DNA from 2 places in the Rhodoferax sp. GW821-FHT02C08 genome. Region 1 is predicted to be linked to the other one. Evidence: predicted binding sites of a transcription regulator. Region 1 holds the regulator's gene; the other holds the start of a gene.
The links. Region 1 encodes HrcA, which represses chaperone genes, less so after heat shock. Its sites were predicted from a motif close to TTAGCACTCNNNNNNNNNGAGTGCTAA; they were not measured.

Region 1 (5,862 bases):
GGGGCGGCGCAGCTGGATGATCTGCCGGTATTTCTACACGTGCTGACGCACAAAGACCTGTACCTTCACCCTGTGCGGCTGCAGTTGCCGCTGGGCACGCGCCCGGGCCTGGATGGCGACTGGGTAGAGGCTGCGCGTTGGCCCGAGGTGGGCTTGCCTGCCCCCATACGCAAGCTGCTGTCCGCAGCTTGATGTAAATCATTTGCTATTGATTGTGTAGCTGCTAGCGCAGGTATATTCTGCGCTAGAGGCACTTTTTATTTAAAAAATAGTGGCGCCTGCCGTAGGTTCGCTGGACGGCCCCCGGGCGCTGGCGCGGGCGTCCAGTTCGCGGTGTCGCTTCAGGGTGACCCAGCGGGTGTTGAACGCCGCGGCCAATTGCTCCACCAAATAGACCGAGCGGTGCTGCCCGCCGGTGCAGCCCACCGCCACCGTGACGTAGCTGCGGTGGTCGCGCGCCAGCCGCTCCAGCCAGTGCGAAAGGAATTGCTCGATGTGGGTGAACATTTGCGCCACGTCGCGGCTCTTGTGCAGAAACTCGGCCACCGGCGCATCGCGCCCGGTCAGCGGGCGCAGTTCGGCCTCGTAGTGCGGGTTGGGTAGCATGCGCACGTCGAACACATAGTCCGCGTCCACAGGAATGCCGCGCTTGAAGGCGAAGGACTCGAACACCAGCGTCAGCTGTGCATCGGGCGCGGCCACCAGGGACTTGATGTAGCTCTGCAGCTGCGAGGGGCGGATGATGCTGGAGTCGATCACATGGGCCAGGTCGCGCAGGTCGGACAGCAGCTCGCGCTCCAGCTCGATGGCCTCCACCAGTGCGTGCTGCTGGTCTACCTGGTCTGAGCGCGATAGCGGGTGCTTACGCCGGGTTTCGGAGTAGCGCTGCACCAGGGTGTCGGTGGTGGCGTCCAGAAACAATGATTTGACCGTGACGCCGCTTTTGCGCAGCGTGGACAGGTACTGCGGCACCAGGGGCAGCGAGGTGGCACTGCGCACGTCCATGGCAATTGCCACCTTCTGTGCGCCCTGGGTCTGCTCCAGCTTGGCAAAGCTCAGCAGCAGCTCGGGTGGCAGGTTGTCCACACAGTAGTAGCCCGCGTCTTCCAGCGCATGCAGGGCGACCGACTTGCCCGAGCCGGACATGCCGGTGATGAGGATGATTTCAAGTTTCATGGCGCTTAGGAGTAGGTGGGGCCCAGCATTTCCTTGGCGTGTGCCAAGGTGGTGCCGGATAGTTTTTCACCGCCCAGCATGCGCGCAACCTCGGCCACGCGCTGCTCGCCCTGCACCAAGGCCACGCTGCTGACCGTGCTTTTGCCGTCGTGCTGCTTGGCCACCACCAGGTGGTGGTCGGCACAGGCCGCTACCTGGGGCAGGTGGGTAACGGCCAGCACCTGGCGGTCGCGGCCTAGCTGCTTCATCAGCCGGCCTACGGTCTCGGCCACGGCGCCGCCCACGCCGGAATCCACCTCGTCAAAAATCAATGTTTGCGCCGTGCCCAATTCGCTGGTGGTGACGGCAATGGCCAGGGCGATGCGCGACAGCTCGCCGCCAGAGGCCACCTTGCCCACCGCGCGCGGCGTGCTGCCGGCGTGGCCGGCCACCAGGAACTGCACCTCTTCCATGCCGCTGGCGCTGGGCTCGGTTTTTTGCAGTGCCACCTGGAACTGGCCGCCCTGCATGCCCAGGCCCTGCATCGCCAGGGTGATGGCCTTGGCCAGCTTCGGGGCAGCGAGGGTGCGGGCCTTGGTCAGTGCCTGGGCCTCGGCCAGATAGGTCTTGTGCGCCTGGCGCTCGGCGGCTTCTAGCTTGTCGGTGTCGGCGGCGGCATCGAGCCGGGCCAGCTCGGTTTTCCAGCTGTCCAGCAGGGCGGGCAGCTCAGGGGGCGTACGTTTGTAGCGCCGCGCCAGCGATACCCATTGCGCCATGCGTTCGTCCAGCTCGGACAGTCGGTCCGGGTCCAGCTCGGTCTTGCGCAGCGTGGCGTGCAGCGAATGCGCGGCATCTTCGGCCTGCGCCAGACTGGAGGCTAAAACCTCGGCCAGCGCAGCATATTCGGGCGCAATGTGCTCCTGATTATGTAGCGCTGTGTAGGCACGCGACAGGCCGGTCAGTGCACCGGAGTCCTCACCTTCGAGGGCATCGATGGCGGCCTGCACCGCGTCCAGCAGGGCCTGGGCGTGCGAAAGCCGGGTGTGCTCGGCGTTCAGTCCGTCCCATTCGTCTGCGCCGGGCGCCAGCTTGCCGACCTCGCCAATTTGCCAGGCCAGACGCTCCTGCTCCTGTTGCAGTGAATCGTGAGCGGCATGGGCGTCGGCCAGCGCTTTTTGGGCGCTGCGCCACTGGGTCCAGCAGCTTTGCAAGGCGCTGGTATTGCAGCCTGCGTAGGCATCCAGCAGGCCGCGCACGGTGTCGGGCCGGGTCAGGCTTTGCCAGGCGTGCTGGCCGTGGATGTCCAGCAGCAGGTCGCCGATTTCACGCAGCTGCGTGGCAGTGGCCGGGCTGCCGTTGATCCAGGAGCGGCTTTTGCCCTGCGTGTCCACGGTACGGCGCAGCAGCAGGCTGTCGCCCAGGTCAAAGCCAGCGTCTTCCAGCCAGGCGGTGGTGGCGGGGGCGGTGTCGAATTCGGCACTGATGTCGGCCCGGGTCGCGCCCTCGCGCACGGTGCCTGCGTCGGCCCGGCTGCCCAGGGCCAGTTGTAGGGCGTCTATCAATATGGATTTGCCCGCACCGGTTTCGCCTGTGAGCACGCTGAAGCCGGTGTGCAGGTCCAGTTCCAGCTCGCGCACGATCACGAAGTCGCGCAGGGTGATGCGTTTCAATGCCATGGCTCAGGCGCCCTCGTTCCAGTGGAGTTTTTTGCGCAGGGTGTCGAAGTAGCTCCAGCCCTGGGGGTGCAGAAAGCGCACGCGGTGCTCGGAGCGGCGCACGACGATGCGGTCACCGTGCTGCAGGGTGGCCAGCGACTGCATGTCGAAGTTTGCGCTGGCATCTCGGCCTGCTATGAGTTCTATAGCTACCTCCGCAGCATCTGCAAGCACGATGGGCCTGTTTGTCAATGTGTGGGGGGCAATGGGCACCATCAGCCAGCCGGGGATGGATGGGTGCATCAGCGGCCCGCCGGCCGACAGCGCATAGGCGGTGGAGCCGGTAGGCGTGGCGATGATCAGGCCGTCGGCCCGCTGGTTGGACACCAGGTGGCCGTCCACCTCCACCCGCAGCTCCACCATGCCAGAGGTAGCGCCGCGGTTCACCACCACGTCGTTCATGGCCAGTGCGCTGAATACGCATTCACCCGCCCGCATGACCCGGGCGTGCATCAGGCTGCGGTGGTCTTCCTCGAAAGCGCCCAGCAGCATCGGCGTCAGCGTGGCCTGGTAATTGTTGAGCGGGATGTCGGTAATAAAGCCCAGGCGCCCTTGGTTGATACCGATCAACGGCACGCCGTACTGGGCCATCTGCCGGCCTATGCCGAGCATGGTGCCGTCGCCGCCGACCACCAGGCCCAGGTCGCATTGCTTGCCAATCGCGTCTACATCCAGTGCCGGATAGCCCTGCAGGCCGGTGTTGGCCACCGTGTCCAGGTCCACTACCACGGAGCATCCTTGGCTGCTTAAAAAAAGTGCAATGTCCTCCAGCACCTTGCATGATGAGGCGTTGGCGACATGGGTGCCCGGTGCAGCATATTTCCCAAATAGCGCCACGTGGCGGAATTGTGATTTCATCTACAAATTACATCATTAAAATGGTGACATGCTCGATGACCGTGCCAAGTTGTTAATGAAAGCGCTGGTCGAGCGCTATATCGCCGATGGCCAGCCAATTGGCTCGCGCACGCTGTCCAAAGCCTCGGGCCTGGACCTGTCGCCAGCCACCATCCGCAACGTGATGTCCGACCTGGAAGAGCTGGGTCTGATCGTCAGCCCGCACACCTCGGCCGGCCGCATCCCCACCGCGCGTGGCTACCGCCTGTTTGTGGACACCATGCTCACCGCCCAGCCCGGCCCGCTGGCACCGCCCAAGCTGGTGGCCGAGCAGCCGCAAAAAGTCATCGTCAACGCCGCCAACCTGCTGTCCAACCTGTCGCAGTTTGTTGGCGTGGTAATGGCGCCGCGGCGCACCTCGGTGTTTCGCCATATCGAATTTTTGCGCCTGTCCGAGCGGCGTTTTTTGGTCATCATCGTCTCGCCCGAGGGCGATGTGCAGAACCGCGTGATCTTCACCGAGGTAGATTACTCGTCCTCGCAACTGGTCGAGGCGGCCAATTACCTGAACGGCAATTACGCCGGCTTGTCCATCGAGCAGGTGCGCGAACGCTTGAAGAATGAGGTTGAATCTTTGCGCGGCGAAATCGCCAGCCTGATGCAGGCGGCGGTGAATGCCGGCTCCGAAGCTCTGGCGCGCGAGCAAGACGAGGTCGTCATTTCCGGAGAGCGCAACCTGCTGTCCGTCAGCGACTTTTCCAGCGACATGGGCCATCTGCGCCGGGCGTTTGATCTGTTCGAGCAAAAGACCCAGCTGATGCGCCTGTTGGATGTCTCCAGCCGGGCTGAGGGCGTTCGTATTTATATCGGTGGTGAAAGCCAGGTCGTGCCCTTCGAAGAGCTGTCCATCGTCAGTGCACCCTATGAGGTCGATGGCCAGATCGTAGGCACCTTGGGCGTCATCGGTCCCACCCGCATGGCCTATGACCGCATGATCCAGATTGTGGACATTACGTCCAAGCTGGTCAGCAACGCCCTCAGCCACCAAAAATAGGCCCCGGCGCCAGTTAGAATGCTGGGTTGTGTGGGGCGTTAGCTCAGTTGGTTAGAGCAGAGGACTCATAATCCTTTGGTCGAGTGTTCAAGTCACTCACGCCCTACCATTATTCATGCGCCCTAGCGCCCGATCAAGGTGCTGGGGCCTTTCTACATTTGTGGATGTTTTTCTACAATTTCCATGCGTCGCTCGATAGTTGCGATGGCTTGAAATTTGCGGTAGTGGTCTAATGTTTAGCTAGTGCTGTATTTAAATACAGCTTGGTGAAAGGACAATTTCTATGATCTACAGTCCAAAAGCAATAGCAAACTATTTCATTGATCTTGCTAAGGAGCATGGGGAGACGATTCGCCCCATGAAGCTGCAGAAACTGGTTTACTACGCGCATGGCTGGTATGCCGGATATACAGGAACCCCACTCATAGACGAGACGGTAGAGGCTTGGCAGTATGGCCCGGTTATTTCATCGCTTTATCATGAGTTCAAATGCTTCGGGTCGAATCCAATTTCCGCGAAAGCGACAGATTTTGACTTTTCGTTGGGTCTCGCCGAGGTGCCACCACCGCAGGATGAATCCGTTAAGAAATTTCTGCGAAATGTCTGGGCTAGCTACGGGAAGTTCACGGGGCTTACGCTATCTGAAATGACTCATGCGAAAGGCAGTCCGTGGGAGATCACTTGGGCGGAAAAAGCTGGTGTGAAGGGTGCCGATATCCCGTTCGAACGTATAGCTGCACATTTCAAAGAAATGGTGGACAAGTCTAAGCAACAGGCTGCTGCGTAATATGGCGACTGGGCCAACACCTCGCGGTGATATTGGTGAGGTGGCGATCAATCCTGATGTTGAGGCGCATACCAATGGGCAGGCTAATTTGTCCGCTCAAGCGGAGGAGAAGTTTTACGCTGATTCTGGCGAGCTTTATCGGCTGCAACACAACGGGCAAAACTTGGGCTGGCTGGGAAAGTTTTTTGGATCGAACTCAACCGCTCCAACGAACATTGCTGGCTTTGTAATCGTATGCTCGTTGTTGCTGTTGCTCATCAGTCTTTTTTTCACAGCAAACCCAGAGCTTGCAGATACGCGCAAATTTTTGGGTA
Region 2 (5,862 bases), on a different contig from region 1:
GAGAAACACCTGTATTTGCAGCGCCAGCTGCGCGAGACCCAGGGCAAGGAAAAAGACCGCGTGGACTGGGTCTGGCTGGTGACAGACGAAGCCCCCGTGCCCGAGCGCCTGTTGCCCGCCTTGAAAGGTGCCACCGTGCTGCGCCTGCCCGAGTCACAGCTATCGCAGTGGTTATCACCTGCCCAGGGCCATCTGCTGGCCGATCACCTGTACCTGGTTGATCCCCTGGGCAACTGGATGATGCGCTTCCCTGCCAGCCTGGACCTGGCCGGTGCGGCGAACGCCAAGCGGGACCTGGAGCGCCTGTTGCGCGCCTCGGCAGCCTGGGACCAACCGGGCCGTTAAATGGACACGCCTGCCTTGTACGACCTGTCGCCCGCCATCCGCGTCATGCTGGTGGGCTTGCTGATCGCCGTCGTGCCCCTGGTGTGGGTGCGACTGCGCAACCCCCAGGCATCGACCATGGGGCGTTTGCAGGCCCTGACGGTGTTGACCTTGTTTCTGACCTTTGACCTGGTGTTGTTTGGTGCCTTCACCCGTCTGACCGACTCCGGTCTGGGCTGCCCCGATTGGCCGGGCTGCTATGGCAATGCCAGCCCACTGGGTGCCGTGGCCCAAATCACCCATGCCCAGACTGCTATGCCCAGCGGACCCGTGACCCATGGCAAGGCCTGGGTGGAGATGGTGCACCGTTATCTGGCGACTTCGGTCGGCGTGTTGATTTTGACGCTGACCATTGCCAGCTGGTGGCAGCGCCGGCGAGGCCTGATCCTGCCCGTCAGCCCCTGGTGGCCCATGCTGACCTTGGTGTGGGTGTGCGTGCAGGGCGCATTCGGTGCCTTGACCGTCACCATGAAGCTGTTCCCGGCCATCGTCACCTTGCATTTGATCGGCGGTCTGGTGCTGCTGGTGTTGCTGTGCGTGCAGGCCGTGGCCTACGCCCAGCGCGAGCGGGTGCCAGCGCCGGCCTGGCCGGGAGCGCGTTGGATTCATTGGCTGGTGTTTGCGCTGCTGGCCTGCCAGGTGGCTTTGGGCGGCTGGGTCAGCACCAACTATGCGGTGCTGGCCTGCGATACTTTCCCCCTGTGCCAAAACAGCTGGTGGCCAGAGATGGACTTCCAGCAGGCCTTCCAGATCTGGCGCCCCCTGGGGCGCTTGCAGGATGGCACCTACCTGGGATTTCCGGCGCTGACGGCTATCCACTACACCCACCGGCTGATGGCCTATCTTGTGCTGTTGGCGCTGGCATGGCTGGCTTGGCGCTTGCACCGTAATCCGGCCACCCAGCGCCAGGCGCGTTGGCTGGGTGGGCTGACCCTGTTGCAGTTTGCGACGGGCTTGAGCAATGTGGTGCTGGGCTGGCCTATGCTGGCTGCCGTGGGCCATACAGGGGGCGCGGCCGCGCTGGTGGTCGTGCTGACCTGGATCGTTTGCAGCCGCCGCAGTGCATTGGCCGCCGAGCCCCGTGTTTCCTTTGCCTTCAGCGAGCCGGCGGCGCAGCGCCCCGTTCGCTGACGGCGTGTATTTTTTGTCTGGACCGAGATTGTTTGCATGCGTGTTGCTGAACCTACCGCCCCTCCCATGACTGCCGCGCCGCCCTCGCGCCTGCGCCAGTTCTATTCGCTGACCAAGCCGCGCGTGGTCCAGTTGATCGTGTTTTGTGCACTGATTGGTATGGTGCTGGCTGTGCCCGGCGCGCCTACATGGGCCGAAGTCCGGCTGGGCCTGGTGGCCTGCCTGGGCATCTGGCTGGTGGCTGGCGCCGCTGCCGCCTTCAATTGCCTGGTAGAGAAGGGCATAGACGCCAAGATGAAGCGCACCTCCTGGCGGCCGACGGCGCGGCAGGAGCTGCAGGACTGGCAAACCCTGCTGTTTTCGGCCCTGTTGTGCGTGGCTGGCTCGGTGCTGTTGTATGTGTGGGTGAATGCCCTGACCATGTGGCTGACCTTTGCCACCTTTGTGGGTTATGCCGTGGTCTATACCGTCATTCTGAAGCCGCTGACGCCGCAGAACATCGTCATTGGCGGAGCCTCGGGCGCCATGCCGCCGGTGCTCGGCTGGGCCGCCATGACCGGCAATGTCGGGCCTGAAGCCTTGATCCTGTTCCTGATCATCTTCCTGTGGACGCCGCCGCACTTCTGGGCGCTGGCGTTGTACCGGGTGGAGGACTACCGCAAGTCCGGCCTGCCTATGCTGCCCGTGACCCATGGCAACGAGTTCACCCGCCTGCAGGTGCTGCTGTACACCCTGGTGCTGTTCGCGGCCTGCCTGATGCCCTTCATCTACGGCATGAGTTCCTGGCTGTACCTGGCAACCGCCGTGGTGCTGAGCATTGGCTTCTGCGGCTATGGTTTTGCACTGTGGCGCAATTACTCGGACGCCCTGGCGCGCAAGACCTTCCGTTTTTCTCTGATCCACCTGAGCGCGCTGTTTGCTGCGTTGCTGCTAGACCACTACCTGATCTGAGCCTTATGCATAAACGTGATGCTATTAAAAGAGTAGCTGTTGGCGCAGTAACTATGTGCGCTAGCGGTCTTTTTGTTGCCTGTTCTGAAACCAAGGCCGATTTTGCCTCGGTGGATGTCACCGGGGCGGACTATGCCAAGGACTTCCAGCTGAGCGACCACAACGGCCAGCGCCGCAGCCTGAAGGACTTCAAAGGCAAGCTGGTGGTGGTGTTCTTTGGCTACACCCAGTGCCCGGACGTTTGCCCCACCTCCATGGCCGAGCTGGCCGAGATCAAGAAGTCCCTGGGCGCCGATGGCGACCGCCTGCAAGGCATTTTCATCACCGTGGACCCGCAGCGCGATACACCGGCTCTGCTGAAGGCCTATATGGCCAACTTTGACCCCAGCTTCCTGGCGCTGGTGCCCACGCCTGAGCAGTTGGCCGCCGTGGCCAAGGACTTCAAGGTCTACTACAAGAAGGTGGATGGCAGCACGCCTACCAGCTACACCATGGACCATTCCGCTGGCAGCTACGTGTACGACACCCAGGGCCGGCTGCGCCTGTATGCGCGCTACGGCGGTGGCGTGGCGCCGCTGCTGGGCGACCTGAAGATACTGCTCAAGCAGGCTGCATAAAAAAAGGGACCGTCTAGGTCCCTTTTTGTTTGGCGGCGAATGCAGCACTTAGGCGTATTCGGTCAGCGCCTTTTTCATCTTCTTCATGGCCGCAGATTCGATTTGGCGAATCCGTTCGGCACTCACGCCGTAGTCGGCCGCCAACTCGTGCAGCGTCATGCCGCCAGAGCCGTCGTCCTGTACCTTGAGCCAGCGCTCTTCCACGATGCGGCGGCTGCGTTCGTCCAGGCCGTCCAGCGCGCTGCGCACGCCATCGCTGGCCAGAGTGTCGCGCTGGTGGGCTTCGATCTGGGCTGTGGGCTCGTGCACCGTGTCGGCCAGGTAGGCGATGGGGCCGTAGCTGTCTTCGCCATCGTCCGATGGACCCGGGTCCAGCATCACGTCGCCACCGGACAAGCGGGTTTCCATCTCGATCACGTCCTCGCGCTTCACATTCAGCTGGCTGGCCATCGACTCGATTTCCGACTCGCTCAAGGTGTCGCGGTGGGTGTCACCGTCGCTCGCATCGGACTTGAAGCCCTGCTTCATGGAGCGCAGGTTGAAGAACAGCTTGCGCTGTGCCTTGGTGGTCGCCATTTTGACCATGCGGCAGTTCTTCAGGATGTATTCGTGCATCTCCGCCTTGATCCAGTGCAGCGCGTAGCTCACTAGGCGCACACCTTGGTCAGGGTCGAAACGCTTCACGGCTTTCATCAGGCCGACGTTGCCTTCTTGGATCAGGTCGCCATGTGGCAGGCCGTAGCCCAGGTATTGGCGTGCGACGGACACAACCAAGCGCAGGTGCGATAGCACCAGCTTACCGGCGGCGTCCACGTCGTTATCGTTCTTGAGTTGGCGTGCGTATTGCTGTTCCTGCTCCAGGGTGAGCATGGGCATGCGGTTCACCGCGGAGATATATGCGTCCAGGTTACCCAGCGGGGGCACCAGGGCCCAGGGGTTCGGGGCCGCCAATGCGGTGGACATGGTTCCAGTTTGAAGGTTCATACCAGATTCCCTTTCTCTAGGGCTGAATATTAGCACTCTATTAAAGAGAGTGCTAAAGCCGGGGATTTCCTCTTTGGCGCTAGGGTATTCCCTTGGTCAAAGCTGGGAGCTTTGACCCAGTAAGCCTGTAGCGATTGTCGATTCTTGGCAAACGTGGAACTCTGGGTATCTTGAAAACCTGTGTAACCTATTGAAAGTTATGGGAAATTTCTAAAAACCTGCTCAAGTGAAGGTTCTGGATACCAGATGGGAGCGCTCCAGCTGGTTTTCAAGCGCTTAGGGTGCAAAACGACTTCTGGGCGGGCGTTAACATCCTCGGCTATGAAATTTCTGAACACATTCATGCTTGCGGTAGGCTGGTTTTTTGTCGTTTTCGCAGTTCTTTGCGCCCTTGGGCTGGGCTCCATCCATATGCACCTGGGTCCACTGGACTTCAAGCTGCCCTTTCATTGGCGCTGATCCAGGCGGGTTCGAGTCGTGGAATAAGGCGCAGGCTTCGATCACGCGGTAGAACATGCTGCTGCCGAGGCGACAACAGAATCCTGTGCCAAGGCAGTGGCCCGGTTTGCTCTCGCACCGAATGCGTTGCCGCCTATGCTTTAGCTATACGACATACACCGTCTTAGCTGGAGCCTTAACTTGTCTCTTCAACACTTCAAAGTCCTCACGTTCGACGTTGTCGGCACTCTGATCGATTTCGAGCGCGGCATGCTCGACTATTTGCATACCGCCGTACCAGGCACCCAGGTGTCCGACGACGACTTTCTCAGTGCCTACCGCAAGGCCCGCAAGAGCGAAGACGTCACCTGGTACCCCGACGATCTGGTGCGCGTATGGCATGCGATTGCGCCACCGCTGGGCCTGCCTGACAGCCATGTACTGGCACAAGGCTTCCGTGATTCCGTGGCCCAATGGCCGGCGTTTCCTGACTCCGTCGAGGCATTGAAACGTTTGGGCAAGCGCTTCAAGCTTGTCACTATGACCAATGCGCAGACCTGGGCGTTGAAGCACTTCGCCAAGACGCTTGACCAACCCTTTGACTTGGAACTGAGCTGCGACGACGCGCTCTGCGAGAAGCCCGATGCCCGTTACTTTGCTTATGCACGGGGTCGCTTTGAAGGGGCCTGGGGTTACAAGCAGGCAGACAATCTGCACGTTGCGCAAAGCCAGTACCACGACATTGGTATTTCCAAGCAGCTGGGTATTACCACCTGCTGGATCGAGCGGCGCCATGGGCAGGCGGGCTCGGGCGGCACCATCGAATCGGCCTTGACCCAGCCCGACTACCACTTCCACACTTTGAAAGAGCTGGCCGACGCGGTTGAGGCTGGGCGCTGATGCCGGCAGCCCTGAGGGACATCGCGGCACCGGTGGCCGACCTGTTGCCGGACCTGGTGGCTTTGCGCCAGGACCTGCACGCCAACCCCGAACTGGCGTTTGCCGAGCGGCGTACCGCCGGCATCGTCGCGCAGTCCTTGCGCCTGCTCGGGTTGGACGTGCATGAGGGACTGGGCGGTACCGGTGTGGTCGGCAGCCTGCGCTGCGGCAGCAGTACCCGTAGCGTTGGCCTGCGCGCCGATATGGACGCGTTACCCGTGGTGGAGCTCGGGCGCAGCCCCTACGCCAGTCGTATCCCTGGCGCCCACCACGGCTGCGGCCATGATGGCCACACCAGCATGTTGATCGGTGCTGCCCGGCAACTGGCGCGCACCCGCGCTTTCGATGGCACGGTGCATTTCATTTTCCAGCCGGCCGAAGAAGGCAAGGGTGGCGCCCGCGCCATGATTGAAGACGG

Region 2: rpoH (RNA polymerase sigma factor RpoH) is a predicted target of HrcA. The motif match lies at 4,097-4,123, and genes of this name have one in related genera.

The regions. Positions count from the first base shown of each region.
Region 1 covers NZ_JBWKVR010000018.1:54,801-60,662, forward strand. Annotated here, with positions in the region: gene mutY (A/G-specific adenine glycosylase) at 1-192, shown strand, start outside; gene rapZ (RNase adapter RapZ) at 262-1,176, opposite strand; gene recN (DNA repair protein RecN) at 1,182-2,831, opposite strand; gene AC07VY_RS19540 (NAD kinase) at 2,835-3,728, opposite strand; gene hrcA (heat-inducible transcriptional repressor HrcA) at 3,757-4,761, shown strand; tRNA gene AC07VY_RS19550 (tRNA-Ile) at 4,794-4,870, shown strand; gene AC07VY_RS19555 (Panacea domain-containing protein) at 5,045-5,548, shown strand; gene AC07VY_RS19560 (hypothetical protein) at 5,550-5,862, shown strand, end outside.
Region 2 covers NZ_JBWKVR010000005.1:35,608-41,469, reverse strand. Annotated here, with positions in the region: gene AC07VY_RS07595 (SCO family protein) at 1-345, shown strand, start outside; gene AC07VY_RS07590 (COX15/CtaA family protein) at 346-1,515, shown strand; gene cyoE (heme o synthase) at 1,552-2,466, shown strand; gene AC07VY_RS07580 (SCO family protein) at 2,520-3,083, shown strand; gene rpoH (RNA polymerase sigma factor RpoH) at 3,132-4,067, opposite strand; gene AC07VY_RS07570 (HAD-IA family hydrolase) at 4,707-5,405, shown strand; gene AC07VY_RS07565 (M20 aminoacylase family protein) at 5,405-5,862, shown strand, end outside.